Regions from separate parts of the Streptomyces sp. NPDC060205 genome, predicted to be linked through region 1. Evidence: riboswitches for the same ligand, from Rfam matches in the RefSeq annotation. Region 1 holds a riboswitch; each other region holds the start of a gene.
The links. Region 1 has a riboswitch for cobalamin ahead of metE (5-methyltetrahydropteroyltriglutamate--homocysteine S-methyltransferase). Riboswitches for the same ligand answer to the same signal wherever they lie in the genome.

Region 1 (4,313 bases):
GTTCCCGTCGTCCATGGCTCGGTCGCGGAGCGGGACGCGATCCTCGGCACCTGGCTCGCCGCGCACACGGACGGGATCGCGTGCGTGATCGGCGATCCGACGTTCCGGTCCACGCCTCGCGTCCGGTCGCTGACGCCGGAACTGTCCAAGGGGCTCGAATTCGACCTGGTCGTCCTCGTCGACCCGCAGACGTACGGGACGGGTGTCGCGGGAGCGGTCGACCGCTATGTCGCGATGACCCGGGCGACCCGGCAACTGGTCGTCCTCACCGGCGGCTGAGCCCGGCGGGGTCCGCGCGACCGCCGGGTGGCGCTCCCTGCCTGGTGATCGCGAGGACCCGCCGTCCGTCGCCTACGTTTGTCCGTGTACGCCGCATACGCTTGTCCGTCGCCATGTTCCGGCATACCGTGCCGCGGTGAAGCTCTTCTCGCTCGCCTGGACCGCGCTGCGCACGGCGGTCGCCGAGGTCCCGGACGAGGACTTCGAGCAGCCGTCCGGCTGTACGGGGTGGCTCGTCCGGGATCTGGTGTGCCACCTGGTCATCGACGCCCAGGACATCCTGATCACCCTGGTCACCCCCGCCGACACCGAACCGACCGTGGACGCGGTCACTTACTGGCAGCTCGGCGGGACCCCGGCCGGCGAGGATCCCCTGGACGCGCTGATCCCCCGGCTGGCCGCCGCGTACGGGGAACCGGAGCTGCTGAAGTTCCACTTCGACGACGTCGGTTCCGCCGCGGGCCGCGCCGCCGGACTCGCCGATCCCACCGCCCGCGTCGGTACCCGCGACGAGGTGCTGACCGTCGGCGACTACCTGTCCGTGTACGTCCTCGAAGCGACCCTGCACCACCTCGACCTGATCTCCCGGCTGACCTCGACCACCCAGCCGCCCGCCGAGACCCTGGCGGCGGCTCGCGCGTCCCTGGAGCAGATCGCCGGGGCTGCGTTCCCGGCCTCGTTCTCCGACAAGGCCGCGCTGCTGATCGGCACGGGACGGCGGACACCGACCGACGTGGAGAAGACCGCGCTGGGCGCCCTCGCCGAGCGGCTGCCGCTGGTGCTGGGCTGAGCCGGCGTCCGGTCCGGGGCGGGTACGAAGCCGGCCGGTCGGTCGGCGCCCGCCGTGACAGACCCCTGACCTTGGACCAGACCCCTGACCTGGGACCAGGCTCCTGACCTGGGCCGTTCGCCGCGCGGCCGCATCGCACCCCCGCCGGTGCGCCCCCGGCGGTGCCCTTCTAGGGTGCCGCCATGGACTCGCAGCGCTACCTCTCAGAACTGTTCTCCCTGGACGGCCGGGTCGCCCTGGTGACCGGCGGCAGCTCCGGCATCGGGCGGGGCATCGCGGAAGCGCTGGCGCGCGCCGGGGCGAGTGTGGTCGTCGTGGCGCGCAAGGAAGCGGAACTGGCCGCAACGGTCCGGGAGTTGGAGGCACTCGGTTGCCGTGCGGCCCGGGTGAGCGCTGATCTCGGTACGCGTGACGGGGTGCGCGAGGCCGCCGAGCAGGCGGTCGAGGCCTTCGGCGAGCCCGACATCCTCGTCAACTGCGCGGGGATCAACCTCCGGCCGCCGATGAGTGAGCTGAGCGACGAGGTCTGGGACACCACCATGGCCCTGAACCTGGACGCGCCCTTCCTGCTGGGCCGCCGCTTCGGCCCGGGCATGGCCGAGCGGGGCTTCGGGCGGATCATCCACGTCACCTCGCAGCAGGCACACCGCGCCTTCGTCCAGAGCGGTGCCTACGGCGTCTCGAAGGGGGCGCTGGAGTCCCTGGCCCGCTCCCAGGCGGAGGCCTGGTCGCCGTACGGGGTCACCGTCAACACACTGGTGCCGGGCTTCGTGATGACGCCGCTGAACCGGCGTCTGTCGTCCGACCCGGAGAAGGTGGCGGCCCTGGCGGCGCGCACGATGGTCGGACGCAACGGCCTCGCGGAGGACTTCGCGGGCGCGGCGGTCTTCCTGGCGAGCGCCGCCTCCGCGTACGTCACCGGTCAGTCGGTCTTCGTCGACGGCGGCTTCTCCGTGCACTGAAAAGTTTTCCACGACCGGGCCGGGACCCGTAGGGTGGCCGGTGCAGCTGGTTCGCCCCGTCCGCCAGGCGGGTGCGTCGCAAGAGGGAACCCGGTGGGAATCCGGGACTGCCCCGCAGCGGTGAGTGGGAACGACCGCCGTCACACGCACTGGGCCCGGCCGGGTCTGGGAAGCGACGGCCAGTAGGTGTCCTCCGGACGGAGGGCGTGCCCGCGAGTCCGAAGACCTGCCAACTGCCCGTGCGCGAACCATTCGTGCGCGGAGATCCCGGTGACCTCGTGGGCGGGTCGGCGTACTTGACCGAGCGGACGACCGCGCTCTGCGCGCGAGTCGGAGTCCGTCCGGTCCGTCACCCCTTCGCGCTCGCGTCCCGTCCCGGGATCCCAGGGAGATATCTCGCGAAGGAGATTTCCGTGACAGCGCAGTCCGCAGCCGCGGCGGCACGGGCCACCGTGTACGGCTACCCCCGCCAGGGACAGAACCGGGAACTGAAGAAGGCCGTCGAGGGCTACTGGAAGGGCCGGGTCGACGCCGACACCCTCCGGGCCACCGCAGCCGAGCTGCGCCGGGCCAACTGGCGGCAGCTGGCGGAGGCCGGCATCCATGAGGTTCCCACCGGTGACTTCTCGTACTACGACCACGTCCTGGACGCCGGTGTCATGGTCGGTGCGATCCCCGCACGCCACCGCGCGGCCGTCGAGGCCGACGCGCTCGACGGCTACTTCGCCATGGCGCGCGGCACCCAGGACGTGGCGCCGCTGGAGATGACCAAGTGGTTCGACACGAACTACCACTATCTGGTGCCCGAGTTGGGCCCGGACACCGTCTTCACGGCCGACTCCGGCAAGCAGGTCGCGGAGTTGAAGGAAGCCCTCGCGCTCGGGCTCACCGCACGTCCCGTCCTCGTCGGACCCGTCACCTATCTCCTGCTCGCCAAGCCCGCGCCGGGTGTCGCCGCCGACTTCGACCCGCTCACCCTCATCGACCGGCTGCTGCCCGTGTACGCCGAGATCGTCGCCGATCTGCGCGCCGCGGGGGCGGAGTGGGTCCAGCTCGACGAGCCCGCTCTGGTGCAGGACCGCACACCGGCCGAGCTGACCGCGGCCACCCGCGCCTACCGGGATCTCGGCGCTCTGACCGACCGTCCGAAGCTGCTGGTGGCGTCCTACTTCGACCGCCTCGGCGACGCCCTGCCGGTGCTGGCCAAGGCACCGGTGGAAGGTCTGGCACTGGACTTCACCGAGGCCGCCGCGGCCAACCTGGACGCGCTCGCCGCCGTGGGCGGACTGCCCGGCAAGCGTCTGATCGCCGGAGTGGTCAACGGCCGCAACATCTGGGTCAACGATCTGGAGGCATCCCTCGCCACCCTCGGCACCCTGCTCGGCCTGGCCGACCGCGTCGACGTGGCCGCCTCCTGCTCCCTCCTCCACGTCCCCCTCGACGCCACCGCCGAACGCGACATCGAGCCGCAGATCCGCCGCTGGCTCGCCTTCGCCCGGCAGAAGACCGGCGAGATCGTCACTCTCGCCAAGGGGCTCGCGGGCGGCACCGGCGCGATCGCCGCCGAACTCGCCGCCAACCGGGCCGACCTGGCCTCCCGCGCCGGGTCCGCGATCACCCGCGACCCCGCCGTACGGGCCCGGGCCGCCGCCGTCACGGACGCCGACGCCCGCCGCTCGCGGCCGTACACCGAACGGGCCGCGGCCCAGCGCGCCCATCTCGGCCTGCCGCTGCTGCCGACCACCACCATCGGCTCGTTCCCCCAGACGACGGAACTGCGCACGGCACGGGCCGACCTGCGCGCCGGGCGGATCGACAGCGCCGGGTACGAGGAGCGCATCAGGGCCGAGATCGGCGAGGTGATCTCGTTCCAGGAGAAGACCGGCCTCGATGTGCTCGTGCACGGCGAGCCCGAACGCAACGACATGGTCCAGTACTTCGCCGAACAGCTCACCGGCTACCTGGCCACCCAGCACGGCTGGGTCCAGTCCTACGGCACACGGTACGTCCGGCCGCCGATCCTGGCCGGAGACATCTCCCGCCCCGAACCCATGACGGTGCGCTGGACGACGTACGCCCAGTCGCTCACCGCCAAGCCGGTCAAGGGCATGCTGACCGGGCCCGTCACCATGCTCGCCTGGTCCTTCGTCCGTGACGACCAGCCGCTCGGCGACACCGCCCGCCAGGTCGCGCTCGCCCTGCGCGACGAGGTGAACGACCTTGAGGCGGCCGGGACCTCGGTCATCCAGGTCGACGAACCCGCCCTGCGCGAGACGCTGCCG
Region 2 (4,313 bases), on a different contig from region 1:
GTGCCCTTCTCGCCGCGGACGAGCACACCGCCCACCGCGGGGGAGACGGCGTTCAGCAGCAGTGCCAGGCGCAGGTCGTCCTGACCGACCACGGCCGTGAACGGAAACGGGGTACTCACTGGTTGTCGTCCTCCCAATAGCCCATACGGACTTCGTGGTCCAGGCGGCCTTCGCACACGCTCATACGGGCGCTCCCGGTGGAATGAAGGGCAGTCCGGCCGGTGCGCCGGACTCGATGAGCCGCCACAGCGCGTCCGTGTCCGCGTGTTCCTCGATCAGATCGCCCAGCCGGTCGAGCTGTTCCTCGCGCAGCCCCTCGAACGAGGTGTCCGGGGCCGGTACGAAGCGCCGGCCCGCCGCGGCGGCCACCTCGCGCAGGAAGGCACGCCGGAAGCCGTCCGACTCCAGTGAGCCGTGCCAGTGCGTCCCCCAGACCTCGCCGACCCGGCAGCCGTCCAGGAAGGCCTCCCCGCCGGTGACCCGGGCGACCCCGTGATGGATCTCGTACCCCTGGACGGGTTCGCCGAGCGCCTCGCCGACGGGCCGCGTCAGGGTCTTCTCGCGCGCGAACCGGACGCGTACGGGCAGGAGTCCGAGGCCGTCGACGGCGCCGGCCCTCGACTCGACCTCGTCCTCGATGTGTTCGCCGAGGAGCTGGAAGCCGCCGCAGATGCCCAGCACCGGGCGCCCCTCGGCGGCCCTGCGCACCAGGGCGTCCGCGAGGCCGCGCCGCCGCAGCCACTCCAGGGCCCGGACCGTGCCGCGGGTGCCGGGTACGACGACCAGGTCGGCGTCGACGAGTTCCTCGGCGCGGTCCACGAACCGCACGACGACGCCCGGTTCGGCGGCCAGGGCGTCCAGGTCCGTGAAGTTGGACATCAGGGGGATCGCGCAGACGGCGACCCGCAGGATGTCCTCGCCGACGGGGGAGGAGACCTCGGACTCGCGCACCGCCCCCCGCAGGGACACCCGGAGCCCGTCCTCCTCGTCGATGCCGAGCCCGTGCCGGAAGGGCAGGATGCCGTAGGTGTGCCGCCCGGTGAGCCCGCGCAGCATGTCGACGCCGGGCTCCAGCAGCGAGACGTCCCCGCGGAACTTGTTGACGAGGAACCCGGCGACCAGCTCCTGGTCCTCGCGCGCCAGCAGCGCCACCGTCCCGAAGAACGAGGCGAACACCCCGCCGCGGTCGATGTCCCCCACCACGAGCACGGGCAGCCGCGCATTGCGCGCGATCCCCATGTTCACGATGTCGGTGCGCCGCAGATTGATCTCGGCGGGACTGCCCGCCCCCTCACAGATCACCGCGTCATACGTGCCCCGCAACTCGGCCAGACAGTCCAGCACGGTCCCGAGCAGCGCCTCCTGGCGTCCGCCGTGATAGCCGCGCGCGCTCAGCTCGCCCACCGGCTTGCCCATCAGGACGACCTGGCTACTGCGGTCGCTGCCCGGCTTGAGCAGGACGGGGTTCATGAGCACGGAGGGCTCCACCCGGGCCGCCTGCGCCTGCATGGCCTGCGCCCGCCCGATCTCGGCGCCCTCGCGGGTGACGAACGAGTTCAACGACATGTTCTGCGCCTTGAACGGCGCCACCTTCACACCCTGCCGCACCAGCCACCGGCAGATCCCGGCGGTCACGACGCTCTTGCCCGCGTCGGAGGTCGTACCGGCGACGAGCAGCCCGCCCCCCGGCCGGCCGCCCGGCCTCCCGCCCGTTCCCCCGCTCATGACGTACGCCCCTTCGCCCTCGGCACCAACGACGTGGCCAGCAGCCGCCCGGCGACACTCGCGCCCAGCGCGAGCAGGCTCACGCGGCGCGAGAGCCGGACGGCCCGCTCGATGTCCCCGACCTCCACGGCCCGACCCGGCCCGTTGAGCACGGGCCGGTGCTCGACCCGTCCCGCGTACGAGAGCGTGCCGCCGAGCCGGACCCCGAGCGCCCCCGCGAACGAGGCCTCCACCGGCCCGGCGTTGGGGCTCGGATGCCTGGCGGCGTCGGCGCGCCAGGCGGTGACGGCCCCGCGTGGATTCCCCCCGGCGACGGCGGCGAGGACCGCGGTCAGCCGGGCCCCGGGCCACCCCGCCACGTCGTCGAGCCGGGCGGACGCCCACCCGTACCGACGGTGACGGGGCGACTTGTGGCCGACCATGGCGTCCAGCGTGTTGACGGCCCGGAATCCGACCAGACCTGGCACGCCCGCGACCGCGCCCCACACCAGGGCGCCCACGACGGCGTCGGAGGTGTTCTCGGCGACCGACTCGACCACCGCGCGGGCGATTCCGTCGGCGTCCAGTGCCTGCGGGTCGCGCCCGCACAGATGCGGCAGCCGCTCCCGGGCCACCTCGATGTCCCCGGCGGCCAGCGCCCCGCCGACGGCCCGTGCCTCACGGCCGAGGGAGGTCCCGCCCACGACGGCCCAGGTGGCGGCGGCGGTCAGGGCGACGGAGGCGACGGGGGAGGTCCGCACGGAACGCCCGGCGAGCACGGCGAGGGCGACGGCGCCGCCCGCGCACACGGCGGTGTGCAGCGCCCCCCAGCCTCGGTGGTCGTGCCACAGGGCCCGCTCGACGGCTCCCGCGGCCCGGCCGAACGCGGCGACCGGATGCCCTCGGCGGGGATCGCCGAGCAGCAGGTCACCGAGGAGGCCGGCGGCGGCGCCGTACGCGAAGACGCGCTCGGCTCGCATCGGTTCAGCCCGCCGTTGCACGAGGCGGAAGCCCGGTACCGGGCCCGGGCACACTGGTCCACGACAGGTGGGCGCGCATGGCGATATGTCCTCACTCAGGGTGTCCACGCCCTGGTTCGACGAGACCGACGGCGAGAGTTCCTGGCTCCCGGGGAGATCGATTCCCCGGTAACAGTGGCGGGACCGCGCCGGATTCGCACCGGCTTCCTCTTCTGCCGACGTACATGGCCTCGGAAGTCCACCACGGTCCGAGAACACCCGTCAACTTGCTGTTGACCTGCGACGGGAGAGTGTGCCGAGACCCACATCGGCCGACGGGCCCTCCTCGCGGACCGGCTGCCGCGGACGCCGAACCACCCGCCCCGGAGGCGCTCCCACCCCACCCTTGCGATCACTGTGCGTGACATGCGATGACAGATCCTGAGGGGGCAGCGGGTTCCTGATCGGGGACCTGGTGACCGGGAAGCGGTACGCGGCCGTGCTGCCCGCGGCCGGGGCCCTCGCCGCCGTGCTGCGCAGGCCGGGACTCGTTCGACGTCCCCCGGGCGCGGACATGCGACCGCCCTGCCAAAACCGCGGCTGACGCGGCCCCGACAGGGCGGAGGCGGACGGTGGCACTCCGGGCGTATCGCCCGGCGGCCGTGGGCGGTCAGGCGACGATCAGATAGATCCCGTACGCCACGGCCGCCGCACACGCGGCGAAGCACGCGTACGCGCCGGTGACCGCGAGGGTCGCGGAGCCCCCCTGCGCCGCGGCCGTCTCGCGCTTGGTGAGGCCGACGATGCCGAGGGTGAAGAGGCCCACGAGGGCGACGGTGGCGATGAGGCTGACTCCGAACACGGAGCCGAGGGCTGCCCAGTCGATCTTCATGCGGTTCGTTCCTTACACCGTGGCCGGGCGGGCGGGCTCGACGTCCGGGCCCGGGATGGTGGTCTTGAGGTCGTCGGCCGCGGCGACCGGACCGGCGGGCGGCGGGGTGACGGCGGCGATCGCGGTGGTCACGACGCCCGCGGGCTCGTGGTCGTCGTTCACGTTGTCGACGGTGACGGGCTGGCGGCGGGAGAGCGTCCAGATGACCGCGGAGCCTGCGATCAGCAGCGCGCCGGTGAGGATGATGCCCCAGGTGCCCTGCTTGGTCAGGAACTCGGCGCCCGCGCCGACCAGTCCGGCGGCGGGGAGCGTGAGGCCCCAGGCGACGAACATGCGGGTCGCGGTCGACCAGCGGACGACACCGCCCTTGCGGCCCAGGCCCGAACCCATCACGGCGCCGGAGCAGGACTGCGTGGTCGAGAGGGAGAAGCCGAGGTGCGAGGAGGCCAGGATGACCGTCGCGGCGCTGGTCTGGGCGGCGAAGCCCTGCGGCGGCGCGAGGTCGGTGAGGCCCTTGCCCATGGTGCGGATGATGCGCCAGCCGCCCAGGTAGGTGCCGAGCGCGATGGCGATACCGGCCGAGACGATGACCCACAGGGGAGGGTTCGAGCCGGGCGCGATCACTCCGCCGGTGACCAGGGCCAGGGTGATGATGCCCATGGTCTTCTGCGCGTCGTTCGTGCCGTGGGCCAGGGAGACCAGGCCCGCCGAGGTGATCTGACCCGCGCGGTAGCCCTTGGAGGTCGCCTTCTCACCGG
Region 3 (4,313 bases), on a different contig from region 1:
GCGCAGGAGTTCGGCCACCGCGATGCCCCAGGGCAGCCGCAGCCCCGCCTGTTCCAGAAGGTCCGTACGGGCCAGGGTCGCGTCCGCGGGGCCGGTGACCGCTCCGGACGGGGTGAGGAGGGCCGCGTCGTCGGCCCAGCGCAGGGCGAGGTCCACGTCGTGCGTCGCCATCACCACGGTGGTGCCGCTCGCGCGCAGCCCGTCAAGGGTCGCGATCAGCCGCTCCTGCCCGTCCGGGTCCAGCCCCGCGGTCGGTTCGTCGAGGATCAGGACACGGGGCCGCATCGCCACGGCACCCGCGATCGCGGTCCGCTTGCGCTGCCCGTAGGAGAGCAGATGGGTGGGGCGTTCGGCGAGCGCCGAGATGTCCAGCGCGGCGAGCGCCTCGTCCACCCGGGCCCGTACCTCGGTGTCGGGCAGGCCGAGGTTCAGCGGTCCGAACGACACGTCCTGGTAGACGGACGCGGCGAAGAGCTGGTCGTCCGGGTCCTGGACCACCAGCTGCACGGTCGTGCGCAGCAGGGTCAGGCCCTTGCGGTCGTAGCGGACCGGCCGGTCCTCCACGGTCAACTGCCCGCTGCGCGGGCGCAGTCCGCCGCTGAGCAGCCGCATCAGGGTGGTCTTTCCACTGCCGTTGCGGCCGAGCAGGGCGAGCGCGCGCCCCGCGCGCACCTCGAAGTCGAGGCCGCCGAGCACGGTCGGGCCGTCCTCGTACGCGTAGGACACGCCCCGCAGGGCGACCAGCACGGGCTCGCTCATCGCAGCGGCCTTTCCAGTACGAGGGTGAGTGCGGCCACCGCCGCGAGCAGCGCGACACTGGCGAGGGTGAAGCGCGCGGAGATCCGGGCCTCCGGGACCAGGACGCGCAGGGTGCCGTCGTAGCCGCGGCCCGCGAGTCCGGCCTGCAGCCGGGTCGCCCGGTCGAAGGCCCGCACGAAGGCGGTGGCGCCGAGCCCCGCCAGCGAACGCCAGGTGGCGGCCCGTGTGGTGTGCCCGAGCCGGGCGGCCTGCGCCTCCCTGATCCGGCGCACGGAGTCGAGGAGCAGGAAGCTCATCCGGTACGTCACCAGGGCTACGTCGACGACCGGCGCGGGCACCCCGGCGTTCACCAGCCGCGGCAGCAGATCCGACAGGGGAGTGGTGAACGCGAACAGGAGCACGCCGAGCGAGGCGGCCGAGGTACGCAGCAGGAGTTCACCGGCGCGTACCGGACCGCCCTCGGCCAGTGTCACGAACCCGTCCGGGCCGCCGACCTGGAGCAGCAGGGGCAGCGCTCCGGTCACGCAGAAGCCCAGCGGTACCCGGTAGGCGCGCCAGAGCCGCCGGCGGGGTACCGCCGCCGGGCCCAGCAGCACGGTGAGGGCGGTCACCAGGACCAGGGCGGCGCCCGGCCAGGGCGGGAGCGAGATCGCGAGGACGGTCAGGCCGAGGCCGAGCACGGCCTTGTCCACGGGATGGCGGTGGCGCCAGCGACTGCTGTGCGCCGCCGCGTCGATCGGCAGCACGAAGGTTCAGGCCCGTTCGGTCGGTCGGCCCGGTTCGGCCACGGACCCACCGGCACCGCCAAGTGCCTCAGCCGTCGGGTCCTGACCGCCCTCCCGCTGTGCCAGGGCCCGCAGTTCGCCCTGGCGCCTGCCCCGGCGCAGGCCGAAGTAGTAGGCGAGGACGCCCGCGCCGAGGGCGGCCTGGAGGGCGAACAGCGCCGACTCGATCTCACCGGACGGCGGCTCGTACAGGGGTGAGAACCACGGCTCGTAGTCCGGCTCGATCTCGGTGATCGCGGTCTCGGCCTCCGCGTCGGCGCCCGTGAACGGCTCCTTCTTGTGGTCGCCCATGCCGAACACCAGCGGCAGTACGGCGAGCGCGGCCACCACGAACAGCAGCAGGGCGTTGATCTTCGTGTTACGGCTCATCGGGTCACCGTCCCGGTCGTGTCGTTCGTCTCGGCCGGCCTGTCCGTCGCGGAATCCTCGGGCGCCCTGTCCGCTGCGGACCCCTCGGCCCGGGACCGCCTGCCGGCCAGGAACACACCGAGCCGGGTCAGTTCACCCTTGCTCGACTGCACCAGCAGCCGCATCACGAGCACGGTGAGCAGCCCCTCGCTCACCGCGAGCGGGATCTGGGTGACGGCGAAGATCGAGCCGAACTTGCCGAGCGCGCCCAGGAATCCGCTGCTCGGGTCGGGGAACGCGAGCGCCAGCTGCACGCTGGTGACGCAGTAGGTGGACAGGTCGGCGACGAACGCGGCGAAGAACACCGCGACCATCAGCGGCACGTCGAACCGCCGCAGCAGCCGGTAGACCGCGTAGCCGGCCCACGGGCCGACGATCGCCATCGAGAAGACGTTGGCGCCCAGCGTGGTCAGTCCGCCGTGCGCGAGCAGCAGTGCCTGGAAGAGCAGGGTGATGGTGCCCAGGACCGCCATGATCGGCGGCCGGAACAGGATGGCGCCCAGGCCGGTGCCGGTCGGATGCGAGCAGCTGCCGGTCACCGACGGCAGTTTCAGTGCGGAGAGGACGAAGGTGAAGGCCCCCGACGCGCCGATGAGGAGCGTGCTCTCGGGATGTTCTCTGACCTCACGGGTGAGCGACCGGACTCCGTGGACGACGAACGGCGCCGACGCGACGCCCCAGGCGACCGCGTGCGCCGGAGGAAGGAAACCCTCGGCTATGTGCATGGCTCAGCAGACCCTCTCCAGCACCTCGTGGATGGTTGACGCGCCTTGGCCGGTCTCCTGGCTTACGGGTAACACCACCCGTGCTCCGCCTTCCCGGGTCCGAGGACCCAGTGGCTGCCCGTGAGGGCCGGAGCCGGACTTCCCGATCACAGTGGCGAGGGCCGCACCGGCATCACACCGATTTCCCGAGCACCAAGGCGTCGTGACAGTAGTGCGCGTACAGGGGTGGTGACAAGCGGCCCCCGGGGGGCGTGAGAGTGGTCACGCGGCGCGCGCCGGTTCGTAAGAGATGCTGCGGAAGTGTCGACTCGGCTCACCCCGGTTCGTCGGGGAGGCAAAAGGTCTCAGGAACACCGGGAGGAACCATGAAGTACATGTTGCTCGTCTGCGGCGACGACACCGCCGACGCCACGGGGACGGCACCCGTCGAACCATGGGTGGAGGAGCTGAGCGTGCGCACCGGTGTACGGCTGCACGGCCACCGGCTGCGGCCCCCGGCCGACGCGGTGACCGTGCGCGTGCGCGAGGGCGAAGTGCTGCGCACCGACGGGCCGTTCGCGGAGACGAAGGAGTACGTCGCCGGGTACGACATCCTTGAGTGCGACAGCCTGGAGGAGGCTGTGGCGGCCGCCGCGAAGCATCCGGTGGCGGCCCTCGGGGCCATGGAGGTGCGCGCGTTCTGGGACGACGAGGACGCCGAGGGGGAGATCCGCCGGCTCGACGCGGAACTGACGGCCGCCGGGCGGGAGCGGGACTTCGACCGGGCGATGGCCTGTTACGCGCCGGACGTGGAGGTGTTCCACCCGGTGAGCGGTCTTGAGCAGCGCGGGGTCGACGCCCTCCGCAAGGCCGAGGAGGTCTGGTTCGCGGCGCTGTCCGGGCCGGTGGAGCGCGAGGTGCTCGAATTCCGCGTGCGGGTCGACGAGAGCATCGCCTTCAGCCACGCGCTCGTCCGGATGCGGGCCACGCTGGCCGGCGGCCAGGCACTGGACACCACGGCGCGAGTGACCACCGGCTACCGGCTGACGGGTGATCGCTGGCTGATCGTCCATCAGCACACGTCCGTGCCCTTCGACACCGGGGTCCCCGGAGCCGCCGGGTCCTGACGCGTCATGGAGGGGGCCTCCCGCAGGCCCCCTCCGGCACATCCGTTACGCGGCGGAGCATGCGCCAAGTCTTGACGTGCCCCTGGCAAGGTGACTGTATGGGAGCGCTCCCACTTTCCCGCAATCCCCGTTTCTTGACGCTCACTTTCTGGAGTCGCAGTGAGAAGAACAAGAAGCACGACACGGAAGAACCTCGTCAGCACGTTCCTCGCCGGGCTGGCCGCCCTGCTCGGGCTCGTCGTCCTCGGCGCGCTCGTCCCGACCGCCGCACACGCCCAGTTGCCGGGTGACCCGCCCGGCGCGTCCCCGGGCGCCCTCGCGACCGGCCTCCATGTCGACAACGGCCGCCTGCTCGAAGGCAACGGCAACGATTTCGTCATGCGCGGCGTCAATCACGCCCACACCTGGTACCCGGGCGAGACCCAGTCGCTGGCCGACATCAAGGCGCTCGGAGCCAACTCCGTGCGCGTCGTCCTGTCCGACGGCCACCGCTGGAGCAAGAACAGTCCTGAGGACGTGGCCGCCGTCAT

Region 2: it holds a riboswitch for cobalamin, as region 1 does, so the genes downstream of both, ACFWGJ_RS25110 (cobalamin biosynthesis protein) here and metE (5-methyltetrahydropteroyltriglutamate--homocysteine S-methyltransferase) in region 1, are expected to answer to the same signal.
Region 3: it holds a riboswitch for cobalamin, as region 1 does, so the genes downstream of both, ACFWGJ_RS07575 (energy-coupling factor ABC transporter permease) here and metE (5-methyltetrahydropteroyltriglutamate--homocysteine S-methyltransferase) in region 1, are expected to answer to the same signal.

The regions. Positions count from the first base shown of each region.
Region 1 covers NZ_JBHWZP010000001.1:47,865-52,177, reverse strand. The annotation lists gene helR (RNA polymerase recycling motor ATPase HelR) at 1-279, shown strand, start outside; gene ACFWGJ_RS00235 (maleylpyruvate isomerase N-terminal domain-containing protein) at 416-1,069, shown strand; gene ACFWGJ_RS00230 (SDR family NAD(P)-dependent oxidoreductase) at 1,252-2,031, shown strand; cobalamin riboswitch at 2,062-2,280, shown strand; gene metE (5-methyltetrahydropteroyltriglutamate--homocysteine S-methyltransferase) at 2,445-4,313, shown strand, end outside.
Region 2 covers NZ_JBHWZP010000153.1:7,728-12,040, forward strand. The annotation lists gene ACFWGJ_RS25100 (putative cobaltochelatase) at 1-119, opposite strand, end outside; gene ACFWGJ_RS25105 (cobyric acid synthase) at 181-1,725, opposite strand; gene ACFWGJ_RS25110 (cobalamin biosynthesis protein) at 1,722-2,684, opposite strand; cobalamin riboswitch at 2,799-2,953, opposite strand; gene ACFWGJ_RS25115 (hypothetical protein) at 3,334-3,555, opposite strand; gene ACFWGJ_RS25120 (anion permease) at 3,568-4,313, opposite strand, start outside.
Region 3 covers NZ_JBHWZP010000028.1:29,188-33,500, forward strand. The annotation lists gene ACFWGJ_RS07560 (energy-coupling factor ABC transporter ATP-binding protein) at 1-759, opposite strand, end outside; gene cbiQ (cobalt ECF transporter T component CbiQ) at 756-1,505, opposite strand; gene ACFWGJ_RS07570 (energy-coupling factor ABC transporter substrate-binding protein) at 1,512-1,913, opposite strand; gene ACFWGJ_RS07575 (energy-coupling factor ABC transporter permease) at 1,910-2,677, opposite strand; cobalamin riboswitch at 2,707-2,889, opposite strand; gene ACFWGJ_RS07580 (nuclear transport factor 2 family protein) at 3,043-3,783, shown strand; gene ACFWGJ_RS07585 (cellulase family glycosylhydrolase) at 3,943-4,313, shown strand, end outside.